One region of the Terribacillus aidingensis genome, then DNA from elsewhere that is predicted to be linked to it. Evidence: predicted binding sites of a transcription regulator. Region 1 holds the regulator's gene; the other holds the start of a gene.

The links. The regulator Rex, encoded in region 1, represses fermentation and respiration genes when NADH is low (regulators of the CRP and FNR family bind a similar motif). The targets are predictions, from matches to a motif close to TTGTGAAATATTTCACAA.
Region 2: a site for Rex is predicted at 4,126-4,143, ahead of qoxA (cytochrome aa3 quinol oxidase subunit II). Genes of this name have one in related genera too.

Annotation. Positions count from the first base shown of each region.
Region 1 is NZ_CP159996.1:453,259-459,939, reverse strand. It holds gene ABXS78_RS02575 (MDR family MFS transporter) at 1-1,113, opposite strand, end outside; gene ABXS78_RS02570 (universal stress protein) at 1,163-1,585, opposite strand; gene ABXS78_RS02565 (hypothetical protein) at 1,760-2,146, shown strand; gene fetB (iron export ABC transporter permease subunit FetB) at 2,227-2,973, opposite strand; gene ABXS78_RS02555 (phosphate ABC transporter ATP-binding protein) at 2,970-3,695, opposite strand; gene ABXS78_RS02550 (redox-sensing transcriptional repressor Rex) at 3,834-4,460, opposite strand; gene ABXS78_RS02545 (ABC-F family ATP-binding cassette domain-containing protein) at 4,900-6,681, shown strand, end outside.
Region 2 is NZ_CP159996.1:2,394,343-2,401,023, forward strand. It holds gene qoxD (cytochrome aa3 quinol oxidase subunit IV) at 87-407, opposite strand; gene qoxC (cytochrome aa3 quinol oxidase subunit III) at 409-1,020, opposite strand; gene qoxB (cytochrome aa3 quinol oxidase subunit I) at 1,037-2,986, opposite strand; gene qoxA (cytochrome aa3 quinol oxidase subunit II) at 3,007-4,032, opposite strand; gene ABXS78_RS12695 (GNAT family protein) at 4,396-4,956, opposite strand; gene ABXS78_RS12700 (MFS transporter) at 5,021-6,205, opposite strand; gene ABXS78_RS12705 (methyl-accepting chemotaxis protein) at 6,438-6,681, opposite strand, start outside.

The DNA of each region.
Region 1 (6,681 bases):
GCTGAGACCGAGACCTGCACCCCGAAGCATATTGATTACCAGGATCAGCCAGAATGGTGTAGACAGACTAAGATTCCCAATCAGGAAAGTGGCTATAGCCAAAATCAGCAGCCCAGGAGGCACTACCCAGCGCGGCCCTTTTTTATCTAAAAGCTTTCCGCCCAATGACATCATGGCCCCGCTGAATAATGCTGCCGGTAAGAATAGGAGCCCTGTCTGGATCTCACTAAGTCCGTAGACATTCTGAATCAATAATGGCAGCAGGAATATCCCAGAAAATAGTCCAATGGACGCTGTCGCTGTTACAAGTATCGAAACTGTATAGCTTGGATTACGGAACAGTGAGAGCTCCAATAACGGCTGCTCTTTCCGCCGCTCATAAAAAACAAAAATTGCAATAGCTAGTATCCCTGCTGCTATCAGCGCAAGGTTAGATGCTGATACAAGCACTTCCAGTGTCTGTCCGCGGCCCAGTGCGTACAGAACCAAACCGATACCAATCGTAACGAATACAAAACCGCCCTTGTCGAAGCGGCGCTTCGGATCAGCGGCTGTGGATTTCAAGTAACGACTAGCCATCAGTAAACCGAGAAGGCCGAACGGCAAATTAAAAGCAAATAGGAACGGCCATGGTAAGTAAGCAATCAGCACACCGCCAATCGTCGGGCCGATTGCTGGAGCTACCATTGCCGCTACGCCATATACACCGACTGCAAGTCCGCGCTCCTGCTTCGGGAAGGCCTGGAATATGAGTGCCATTGATATCGGCATCATCAATCCACCGCCGATTCCTTGAATAAAACGCGCCGTGATGACAAATGGCAGACTGCCGGAGAAAATACCAAAGATGGACCCTGCGAGGAATACAACAAGACCTAATAAGTAAATACTTTTTTTCCCGAACCGATCCCCAAGGTAGCCGGTAACAGGCATCGTCATACCCATTGCAACCATGAAAATCGTCAGTATCCAGCCGACACTGACAGCATTGGCATCGAATGTAGAAATCAATGTTGGCAGCGCCGGATTCAGCATACTATTGTTCAAAATAACAGTGAAAGTCCCAAAAAGGACAGCTACAACGACCAACCACTTGGATTCTAGTTTACTCACATGCATACTCCCAACTGTTTTTGCGTTTCACTCCAGTTGGTAACGCTTCCTATTTTACGACCAACACTGGGCAATTCGCTCTTTTGATCACTTCTGTACTTACACTTCCAACTACAAGCTTCTGAAAGCCATTTAAACCTCTTGTTCCTATTACAACCAAGTCAAACGCACCATTGTTTGCCTTATTGGCAATTGTTCTACCCGCATCTCCACGTTCGATGGTACGGGTATAGGGAATATTCGCATTCTGCAGTACCGCTTCATTTGACTGGATACGAAGTTCTCCGTCCCGGTTCCTATCATCCGGCTTTACCTGCTGCAGAACAATCTCGCTATTTTTTATATCTTGTATGACATGGGTAACTTCCAGCTGTACAGGCTTTGTGCTGGCCTGACAGATTTTGATTACTTCTTCTGTCGCTCTCATTGAGTGCTCTGAACCGTCGACAGCCAATAGGATTTTCTCATACATACTAGCGCCTCCTACAACTATGATAGTAGCCTTTTCCCTTAAAACAGCGCTAACAAACGAGGAGTCGCTATTACTTCGATACCCGAAACTTATCTGTATGATATTTACAATATCATTAAAATTCCTTTTATAGAAGTGTGAGATGATAAAGAAAAGACTTTAGGGGGATTTTGCTTGCTTGCCAATACCATCCGTTTCCTTATCATTTTTCTCTTGCTTACCGGAGTCACTGTCTGGATATTTGCTGCTTTCAAACCTTTTAAGCAGGATGCACTTATTGAAGATACTATAAGACAAATCGAAGTGTATGTTCCAGAAGCCACTAATTCATCTGTGACGGTTACAGATAAGGAGCGGGTCGATTATATACTGAAATGCATCAATACATGCAAACGCGATGAAATGCGTCCTGAAGCTTCCTATTCAGCCTTTGATGCCACAGTGATTCTATATGGGGAAGAAGACGATTATGAAATCGGCATTTGGCAGGGAGGCAGTACGGTCAGTTTTGTGTATGATGGCACTATAATCGATAGTGTGTTTGAACCTTTTCCATTGTAATACAAAAAAAGCCGTCCTTTTTATATAGGCGGCTTTTCTTGCGGTATTGACAACTTCATGTTCGCTGCAGAAACGATTTTCTAATCTATAACCTGCATTCGTTCATTAAACTTCGTTGGATAAGACAAGAAGCCTAGCAGGGTACTTGTCACAATGGCTGTTGTAAGCAGCAGGAAGAGAATCAGGAGCTGGAACATAACTGCCTGGAGCGGATCTGCTCCGGCAATGATTTGACCGCTCATCATACCTGGCAGCTGAACTAGCCCAATCGTTTTTTGGCTTTCTATCGTGGGAATAGTACTTGCCTTAATGGATGCCAGCAGGGAGCGTTGAATTGCTTGCTTCGGTGTGCCGCCCAATGAAAGGATAAGCTCTGTTTCCTCTCTTCTGGACGCCACTTCTGAAGTGAAGCGATTCAAAAACAAAATACCTAGCACCATAGAATTCCCTATAACCATTCCGCTTAATGGGATGATATATTGTGCAGTTGGAGGAGTAATCTGAAGTCCTAAAAGAATCCCTTGTGTCAGTACTTCGATTACAATGAATGTAAGCACCAGTTTCCATGTAATGCCTCTGATAGATGCTCCTTTTTTTCTTGCATTTTGTACTGCTGCACCGATCATGAGCGCCACCATCAGGAAAATATAAAGGATATTACCGGAATCGAAGATAAACTGCAGCACATAGCCAACTGCAAACAGCTGGATAATGGAACGGACTGTTGCAATGACCGTATCTTTTTCGAGTCCCAGTTGTAATGTCTTAGATAAGAAAAGTGGAATAAGGACAAATAACAGAGTGAGTAACAAAGCAAGTGCATTCATTTTTCCTCCTCCATGACAAAGTGCTTAACGGCATCATTCTCTGGATGGTCAAGTATGGCAATCGGTCCTGCTTCGGCAATCGTGCCATTTATCATGACCCAGACTTCATCTGCAACCGTTTTTGCTTGTTCCAAGTTATGCGTGATCCAGATGATCGTCGTTCCATTCTCTCTATTGACCCGCTTCATCAGATTCTCAATATCCTGCCTAGAAACTCGATCCAAGGAAGAGGTGATTTCATCCAGCAGTAAAATCCCCGGCTCATTCAGCAGTGTTCTAGCAATAGAGACCTTCTGCTTCTGCCCGCCTGATAAATCCCTGCTATTCTGATTCAAGATATCAGGTTCCAAGCCTACCAACTGTATCATCCGCTCTGCCTCATCATCAGACAGCTCCTTTTCAGAGAGCTGTAATGGCAATGCCAGATTATCACGAACGCTTCCTTCAAGCATGATTGCTTGTTGGAGAACAATACCGACATGACGACGTAAGCTCACAGGATCAAACGTTACGATTTCCTTCCCATCAATCAGGATATTTCCGCCTGAGGGTGACAGTAATCCATTGCATAATCGAAAAAGTGTCGTTTTCCCTGCGCCTGATGGGCCGATTATTGCTGTAATCTTCCCCTTTGTGAACGCACCTGTAATATCATGGATGATATGGTTTTTCTCCGTTTCATACGTCACATTCTCTAATGTGATGGCTTCTTGATGCTCCATGCTTACACTTCCCTTCAGCTTACATTTCTTGTGTCTCTGCCTGATCTTGATTTAGCCGTGAATAATACGATAAAAACATGAATTGATTCCAGTTTGACTTTCTAAAGAAAAAGCACCTCTGTATGAGAGGTGCTTGAATTAATAATGCTTCAAAAAATAAACTAATGACTGCAATTCAATAGCCAAATCGATATGGTGAACACGAATATTGCTCGGTACCGCAATACGCGCTGGCGTAAAGTTCAGGATTCCAGCAATACCGCATTCGACAAGACGATCGGTGATTGCTTGTGCAGCATGCGCTGGCACCGTCAGGATCGCTGCACTAACATTGCTGATATATTGTTCCAGATCGTCGATATGGTATACAGGGACACCACCGATATTATGATCAACTTTTCCTGGATCCGTATCGAAAGCCATTTCTATTTTTGTATTGTTATTCTTCGTAAAGTTATAATTCAGGAAAGCTGTTCCAAGATTACCGACCCCGATGAGCGCCACTCTTGTGATCTCATCTTGATCTAGTGTTTTCCGGAAGAAGTTCAGCAAGTACTCTACATTATAACCATAGCCTTTTTTACCAAGTGCTCCGAAATAGGAAAAGTCCCGGCGGATTGTAGCTGAGTCTACTTTAACCGATTCACTGAGTTCTTTTGAAGAGACTCTTGTCTTCCCCTGCAGATGCAGACTGTTCAGAAATCGATAATAAAGCGGCAACCGCTTTGCCGTAGCTTTTGGTATTTTATTTTGGTCCATATACATGCTCATTTATCCTCCTAAAGCCTGCAGCTTCCAGAAGGGAACTTCGTGCAGCCATGCAGCTGATCAAAAAGGCCTATCGGACTAGAACGCTTTCGTTCTGTTACCTTCTGTCGTATATGATCAGCACCTATTCCTAAAGAATGGAATAATGGATGCAGACAGGTTCCTTTCTCGCATCTGTAAGGAGTTGCAGATGCTGCCTGCGGCTTCGTCCTTGAATTGTTACATATGATACTTTCACAAAGTACGATTATAGTTAACAACTTATTCTAACAGATTTGAGAAGGAAAGTCTTGTACAGATTCACAAAGACGTACCTTGTCTCCATTTTAACAAATTCATTTCTGATGTCCATCAGCATGAATGCGAAAAGCGCTGGAATTCGGTGCTTGCTACTGTTTTGTCACATAGGATACACTGATAGTATGAGGTGAACAGAATGATTTTATTGCAAGCTAACAATATAACGAAACTATTTGGCGCAGACGTCATTTTATCTAATATAAAACTGGAAGTGCAAACACAGGACCGATTAGCCATTGTCGGACGAAACGGTGCAGGAAAATCGACCTTGCTGAAGATCCTTGCAGGGGAATTAAGCTATGACGAAGGAAATGTATTCTTAGCAAAGGATGCCACTCTTGGGTATTTGGAGCAGCATACCGGCTTGGAATCTGAAAAAAGCATCCTGGAAGAAATGAAAACTGTTTTCGCAGATCTTATACAGCAAGAGGAAGAGCTGCGCCGTCTGGAAGAAAGGATGGGAGATCCTGAACTTATTTCAGACGATACTGCCTACCAGCAGCTTCTAACCAATTATGATACAAAACAGCAGGCCTTCCGCTTGAACGGAGGCTATCAATATGAAGCAGATATCCGTTCTGTACTGAACGGTTTGAGATTCGGAGATAAGGACTTGTCCACACCGATAGGTTCATTAAGCGGCGGTCAAAAGACGCGACTTGCATTAGGTAAGCTTCTCCTCCAGAAACCAGACGTGTTAATACTGGATGAGCCGACTAACCACTTGGACATTTCTACCTTGGACTGGCTGGAAGGATATTTGAGCAGCTACCAGGGTGCTGTCGTAGTTGTATCGCACGACCGTTACTTTCTCGACAAAACCGTCAATACCGTCATTGAGATAGCTCATAATCACTCTGTTCGTTATAAAGGAAATTACAGTAATTATCTTGAACAGAAAGCTGCCAATTTCGAGCGGGAGCTGAAGCAATACGAGAAGCAGCAGTCCGAAATTAAAAAGATGGAAGAATTCGTCCAAAAGAACATCGCACGTGCCACAACGACAAAGCGCGCGCAAAGCAGACGCAAACAGCTGGAAAAGATGGAGAGAATCGATCGGCCGCTTCATGATGCATCTTCTGCGAAACTCACATTTGATATTGATCGGCGGAGCGGAAATGATGTATTAAAGGTAAAGGACTTGTCCTATCAGTATCCGGAAAGTACCTCCCCTGTCTTCGAACACGTTACCTTCCATATGAATCGTCAAGACCGCATTGCTCTTACTGGACCGAATGGAACTGGTAAGACGACTTTGCTCAAGACTATCATTGGAAAGCTGCCTGCTAAGTCCGGTCATGTGGAACTTGGGACAGGCGTCAGCATCGGCTATTACGACCAGGAGCAGACAGAATTGCATTCCTCGAAGAGTGTCCTTGCCGAGCTATGGGATGAGTATCCACTTATGGATGAAAAGGATATCCGCACAATTCTTGGCAATTTCCTGTTCACTGGCGATGATGTCCTCAAAGTCGTCAACACGCTAAGCGGTGGTGAAAAAGCACGTCTTGCCCTTGCGAAGCTGATGATGCAGAAATCAAATCTCTTGATCATGGATGAACCGACCAACCACCTTGATTTAGACAGCAAGGAAGTATTGGAAAGTGCATTAGCCGACTATCCGGGTACTATACTCTTTGTCTCACATGACCGATACTTCATGAATAAAGTTTCCACACAAGTACTGGAAATGGCGGACAAGCAGATTATATCCTACTTGGGCAACTATGATTATTTTATCGAAAAGAAACAAGAGAAGCAGGAAATTGCTGCTCTGGAGGCTTCTGCTGCAGAAACGAAACAAACAACTGTTACACAGGAGAGCAAATCCTCTTATCATCAAGATAAGGCAATAAAGCGGGAAATACGGAAACGGGAACGGCGCATTTCGGAGCTGGAAGAGAAGATAGCCGAACTG
Region 2 (6,681 bases), 1.6 Mb from region 1:
CCGAACCTCCTCATTTATCCCCTCTATTTTAGTGAAAAGAAGAAAAGAATACAAAAAAACCCGCTCAAGAGAGCGGGTTTTCTGTGTTACATACTCATACCCATGTGCATGTGACCGGAAGTCATCAGCCAGTATGTGCCGACGATGATAACGATAGCGATGAAGAATCCGAAAAGTGTATTCCCGGAAATCAAACCGCCGTCTTCTCCTTCAGTCATGTGCATGAACATAACGAGCTGCAAGGCAGCCTGAATCACAGCGAAAATCAAGATAATGATGAAGATCGTTGTTGATGACCAGTCTGTCCATAGCGCTGTTGCGAAGGCTACAAGTGTCAACGCGATTGAGATCAAAAATCCGATGATGTGCTTCCAAGGGAAATGTCCTTTTTTCGTTTGTTGACTCATATTAATTCACCATCCCCATCAAGTAAACGCATGTGAAGATAAAGATCCACACAACATCTAAGAAGTGCCAATAGAGACTAGAGATAAAGACCTTTGATGCCGTTTTTGGTGTAAGTCCTCTTCTTGCTAGTTGGATCAGAAGAAGAATGATCCAGCCGATACCGATCGATACGTGCAGACCGTGTGTACCAAGCAAGATAAAGAACATAGACCAGTGTGCACTAGTTCCTAGTGTAACACCTTCGTGTACATAATGTACGAATTCGTATAGCTCATAGCCGATGAATCCTGCACCTAGGATAAGTGTAATGATCATCCAGCCAATAACACCTTTTACATTGTTCGCACGCATTTCGTGAATCGCGAGTCCGCAAGTGAAGCTACTTGTAAGAAGCAGCATTGTCATAATCATGACTAGGCCAGCTTCGAACATCTCGATGGATGTTGGTCCGTCGCCTACACGTGATTGTAACGCGAAATAAGACGCGAATAGTGTCGAGAACAAAGCGATCTCTGCACCAAGGAAGGTCCAGAAACCGGTGATGTTTAACCGGCCGGCTTCTGATTGGTATTCCAATGGCGCGTTGGGGTTCACATTGTGATCATGTGCCATTTCTTCACAACCTCCTTTATTTATTCGCTTTCGCTTCTGTTTCTTTTATTTCTTCCACGCTGACATAGTAACCATCATTGTAATCGAATGAACGAACAATCATAGTGATGAAGATACCGACAGCACCTACGATTCCAATCCAGTACCAATGGAATACAAGCCCGAATGCTGCCATACCCATCAATGCAGACATGATTGCCGGTGTAGATGAGTTACTAGGCATGTGAATTGGTTTATAATCCGTGTTCTTCTGTTGATCAAGACCTTTTTCCTTCATATCCCAGTAAGGATCAAGACCTGTTACTTCAGGAAGAACAGCGAAGTTGTAATGCGGTGGGATAGACGATGTAGTCGCCCATTCCAAGTTACGTCCAAGACCCCAAGCGTCACCAGTTTTCTCTCTTGGTGAATATCTCCAGCTATAGTAGATATTGTATACGAAGATGATGAATGCAAGACCCATCAGGAACGCACCGATTGTGGAGATCATGTTCAATCCTGTCCAGCCATCTTCTGGCAAATAAGTGGAAATACGTCTTGGCATACCGTCCAACCCTAGGAAATACTGAGGGAAGAAACATACGTTGAAGCCGATAACGAAAATCCAGAATGCCCATTTACCGATTTTTTCGTTCAATTTATGTCCGAACATTTTCGGATACCAGTAAATCAGACCTGCGAAACAAGCAAATACAGTACCCGAGATCAGCACATAGTGGAAGTGAGATACTAGGAAGTACGTATTATGATACTGATAGTCAGCTGCTGCCATCGCAAGCATTACCCCTGTTACCCCGCCAATTACGAAGTTCGGGATGAAAGCAAGGGACCAAAGCATCGGAGTCGTAAAGGTAATACGTCCTCGATACATCGTGAATAACCAGTTGAATATCTTAACCCCGGTCGGGATAGAGATAGCCATTGTTGTAATAGAGAAGAAACTGTTCGCTTCAGCACTATTACCCATTGTGAAGAAGTGGTGAACCCATACAAGGAAGCTCAATACAGAAATCGTCACAATGGACACAACCATCGCTTTGTAAGCGAATAGCTGTTTTCTTGCAAATGTCGAGATGATCTCAGAGAAGATCCCGAACGCAGGAAGAATAACGATATATACTTCAGGGTGACCCCATACCCAGAATAGGTTGACCCAAAGCATCGGGTTACCATCACCTTGCAAGGTGAAGAGTACGGAACCGAATAAACGGTCAAATGTCTGCATAGCAAGTGCAACTGTAAGCACTGGGAATGCAAAGATGATGATCAGCATTGTGATCAATGATGTCCATGTGAACATGGACATTTTCATTAGTGTCATACCTTTCGTACGCATCTTAAGGATGGTAACGAAGAAGTTGATACCTGTCATCAATGTACCGATACCAGCAATCTGGATTGCTAGCAAGTAGTAGTTCTGACCAGGGCCTGGGCTGAATTCATTCGTCGCAAGCGGCGTATAACCAGTCCAACCGGCATCAGGTGAACCACCGATGATGAAGGAAATATTGAATAGAGCCATACCGACAAAGAATGTCCAGAAGCTCAAGTTGTTCAAATACGGGAATGCAACGTCACGTGCACCGATTTGCAACGGTACGATGTAGTTGATCAAACCGATCAAGAATGGCATCGCCATGAAAAGGATCATGATAACACCGTGTGTCGAGAATACCTCGTTATAGTGCTGCGGATCCAGGAATTCCATCCCTGGCTTCGCAAGCTGCGTACGGATCATCAAACCATCGATACCGCCGCGGAAAAGCATTAATAGGGCACTAAGGATATACATGATACCCAGTTTCTTATGGTCAACGGAAGTCAGCCATTCTTTCCATAGCCAACTCCATTTTTTAAAGTAAGTAAGGGCAGCTACAACGGCGATTCCACCGAGCAAGATGCTGATCTGTGCGCCCAAAATCAATGGATCGCCGGTAATGATAAACTCATTCCATTTTAAGTCCAAAACTCTTCCCCCTCTCTCTGTTACTCATGACCCGCATGTGCATGTTCTTCAGAGTCCATGTCTTCATCCGAGTTGTCTACAGTATTGTCTTGCTGATAGTACGGAATTTCGTCTTCACGCAAGAGATTTTGAGATTTGTCTTTTGCATGCGGATTCTTCGGCTCATAGCCTAAGCGATCCCATGCTTCCAATGTGTAGTCCGCATTTTTTGAATGGTCAATCCATTGCAAGTGCGTACCATTGAATTCAGCTGTTCCGTCCTCATAAACACCAGGAATCAAAAGATTGTCATACTCGTATTGTGTCAGTTCTGGAGCGGAGTTTTGTACGTCTTCCACCCACTGTTGGTAATCAGCTTCTTCATCGGCGTAGACTTTGAATCGTTGTTCGTTGAAGCCTTCACCTGTGAAGTTAGCGTTTCGTCCATCGTACGTGCCAACGTGGTCTGCTTGCAGATAAAGAGTTGTCTGCATGCCTGCCATGTTATATTTCTGACCGCCTAGGCTTGGTATCCATAGAGCAGCCATGGAATCGGCAGATGTCAATTTGAATTCCACCGGACGGTGAATCGGAATATGCAGATAGTTCACTGTTTCGATGTCTTCTTCTGGATAGGTAAATACCCATTTCCAGTTGATGGATGTTGCATGTACTACTAGAGGGTCTTCTTGCGCTGCTTCAGCCGTCTTAGGCTGAGGCGCTTCCTCTAGTGAATAGATCGTTCTGACAGTAGGGACAGCCAAAATTACTACGATGATAATCGGGATGATCGTCCAGATAGTCTCGAGCAGCATGCTGCCGTGTAGTTCAGGGCTGTACTTGTCGTGATCCTTTCTTTCTCTGTACTTGACAAGGATAATCGTCAAAAGTACGAATACAACCGCAACGATTGTAAGCATAAAGATGATTGATAGAATAATAAGGTCACTCTGCTGACTTGCCACTGGTCCTTTCGGATCAAGCACTTCCGGTGTAGAACAGCCGGCGAGCATTAGCGGCAGGGCAAGGAACAATAGAAGACTTAAGGGTTTCAATTTTTTAAGCATGCGCCTGCTTCCCTTCCTTTCTTTACCTGAATTCACGAGAACGGTTGTTTTCCCTCTGCATAGGAAAACAACCATATCCGCTATAATAGGGTTTTGATAAGTATTTCACAATGAAACTTCCGCATTCCCGCAGGAGTGGCAGAAACTCAGCTGGAAACACACAATCACACTGCCGAATAGACAGTGTCTGACAACAATCCAGAAACTAGTGTAATACAAAGCAGCCAAAAAGACCAGACTTGCCTGGTAAGTAAACAGTTCATTTTTCATTCTAACACCGGCAAAAAGAGAGAATAAGAATAAGTAGTGAACAAAATTTGAACGTTTCATGTAAATCTGCAACTATTTCTGGTTTACCAGCCATTATCTGGTTTTGCTGTAATACACCGTATTGCGAACAGTCTTACCATCTACATGCAGGCTGTCAGAATAATGTATCCCCTCCAGCTTATAGCCGAGCCGTTCCGGAACAGCCCGGCTTGCACTGTTTTCTTCATCGCATAGTATCTGAACCCGCCGGACACCAAGCTCTGTAAAGGCATACTCCGTTTGAGCTTCAACGGCTTCCGTCATAAATCCCTGTCCCGTATGACGTGTGTCCATCCAATATCCGATTTCTACTTTTGGAACATCCCAATCTATCCCGTGAAAACCGCTGGATGCAATGAATTCTCCAGTATCCTTACGGAAAATGAGCATTCGCAGATTGGTCCGATTGATCCAATTTGCGACCGACTGCCGGATATTTTCCTCCGTTTCTTCCGGAGTCGGCAGTTCCTGCGCAAATGGCATCCAGAGCTGCAGCTCCGGCAGAGATGCTTTGATAGCTTCGTTCATAGCTTTGCCATCACCGATTTTAGGCTGCCTGATGATAAGACGCTCTGTCTCAATAGTAGTCTTGAAATCTCTTAATATTGGATTCATCGCTGCTTCCCCTCCTAGAAATTTATTCTAGTATGAAGGAAGGTATTGGACCTTGCAATACTATTCAGGCTGCTTCTGGTTGCTTTTTCTCTTCTCGATAAGATATTGCGGATAATAGAATTCCAATGATAGAAATACCGGCTCCGATAACAGAAAGCCATGTATAGCCGAGATTTGCATCCAGCACAAGTCCGCCTATATAAGCACCGCCAGCATTCGCCAGATTGAATGCTGACACACTTGCTGCTGCTGCAATCGTCGGGCCCTCTTTTGCTGCCATAACGATTTTTGACTGCAATAAAGGAGTTGTTCCAAAAGCACCGGCACCAAACAGGCCAATAATTAAAACAGCAGTGATCGCATATGGTGTTGCCAGCGGGAACAATAGGAGAATGACAGTCAGCGTTGCAAATACATAGATTAACGTTCTAGTCACATTGCCAGCAGCTAGCCGCGGCGTTGAAAAATTACCAATTACGCTCCCCATTCCGAAGAAGAAGAGACTGATCATGATTCCGACGCCTCCAAAGCCAGTAACCGACCGCAGCAGCGGTTCAATGAACGTGTAGGCAGTAAACACACCTGAGTAGCCAAATATGATGATAGCTATCGTCAGCAGCACCTGTTTATGTTTGAATACACTAAGCTCCTGCTTGATACGCGGCGTTTCTGCCGGCTTTGTATTCGGTGCACAAATAAGCAGCCCGATTAATCCTAACACTCCGAGAACTGCAATTAGCCAGAATACGAGACGCCATTCTATCAGTGAGCCAAGATAAGCTCCGAATGGGACACCGATCATGATCGCGATAGTAAGTCCACCATTGACGGCGGCAATCGCCTGGACACGTTTACGCGGTTCCACAAGGTCACTTGCCATGACAAAAGCGAGCGCGAAAAATGGACCGTGCATAAAAGCGGAAGCGACACGCGAAATAAGCAGCACTGTAAAATTCGGTGCTGTCGCGCTAATAATATTACTGATGATGAAAATCAGCATAAACAGAAGCAGCATCGGCTTCCTTGGCAATTTGACAGATAAGGTTGTCATAAGCGGACCGAATATTGCCACACCAAGTGCATACATGCTGACAACAAGACCCGCTGATGCAATTGTCACACCGAGATCCGACGCGATATGGGTAAGTACGCCAGTGACGACATATTCCGTTGTTCCGATGGAAAAAGCGCAAACCATCAATACGGCAATCACTGTCGTAGGTTTAAATTGTCTGCCTGCTAGAGACATGTTAACTCCTCCTTTTTTCTGACATAATATCCGCTAACGATACAACAGAAAAGCCCTCTATTCAAACCATAACCCGGTCATTTAACAAAAAATTTATAGGAAGCGCATCCAAATAATTTAACAGGTTTTAACGCTTTGCAGGAGGGGTAATTTCAAGAGGTAAATAGTATTTAAAAGCTAGGAGGGAATCGAAGCTGGGATAAAAAAAGCGACCCGCTGGCCGCTTTTAGAATTACTTCGTGAAGTTTTGTTGTATATCCTGCGTAATAGCAGTCACTTCCTGCATACTTGCTGCATTCTGTTCCGCGACAGATACGATGCTATTGATACTGTCAGTTACACCACGGGTGTTATCAAGAACCTCATACATAGCTGCTGAAATCGCTTCAATTTGATTGCTCGTTATGGTGATCTCTGCTTGCAGCTGTTCAAACGTGCTTTGGGTCGTTGTGATCTTATCAGATCCGGCAACAACT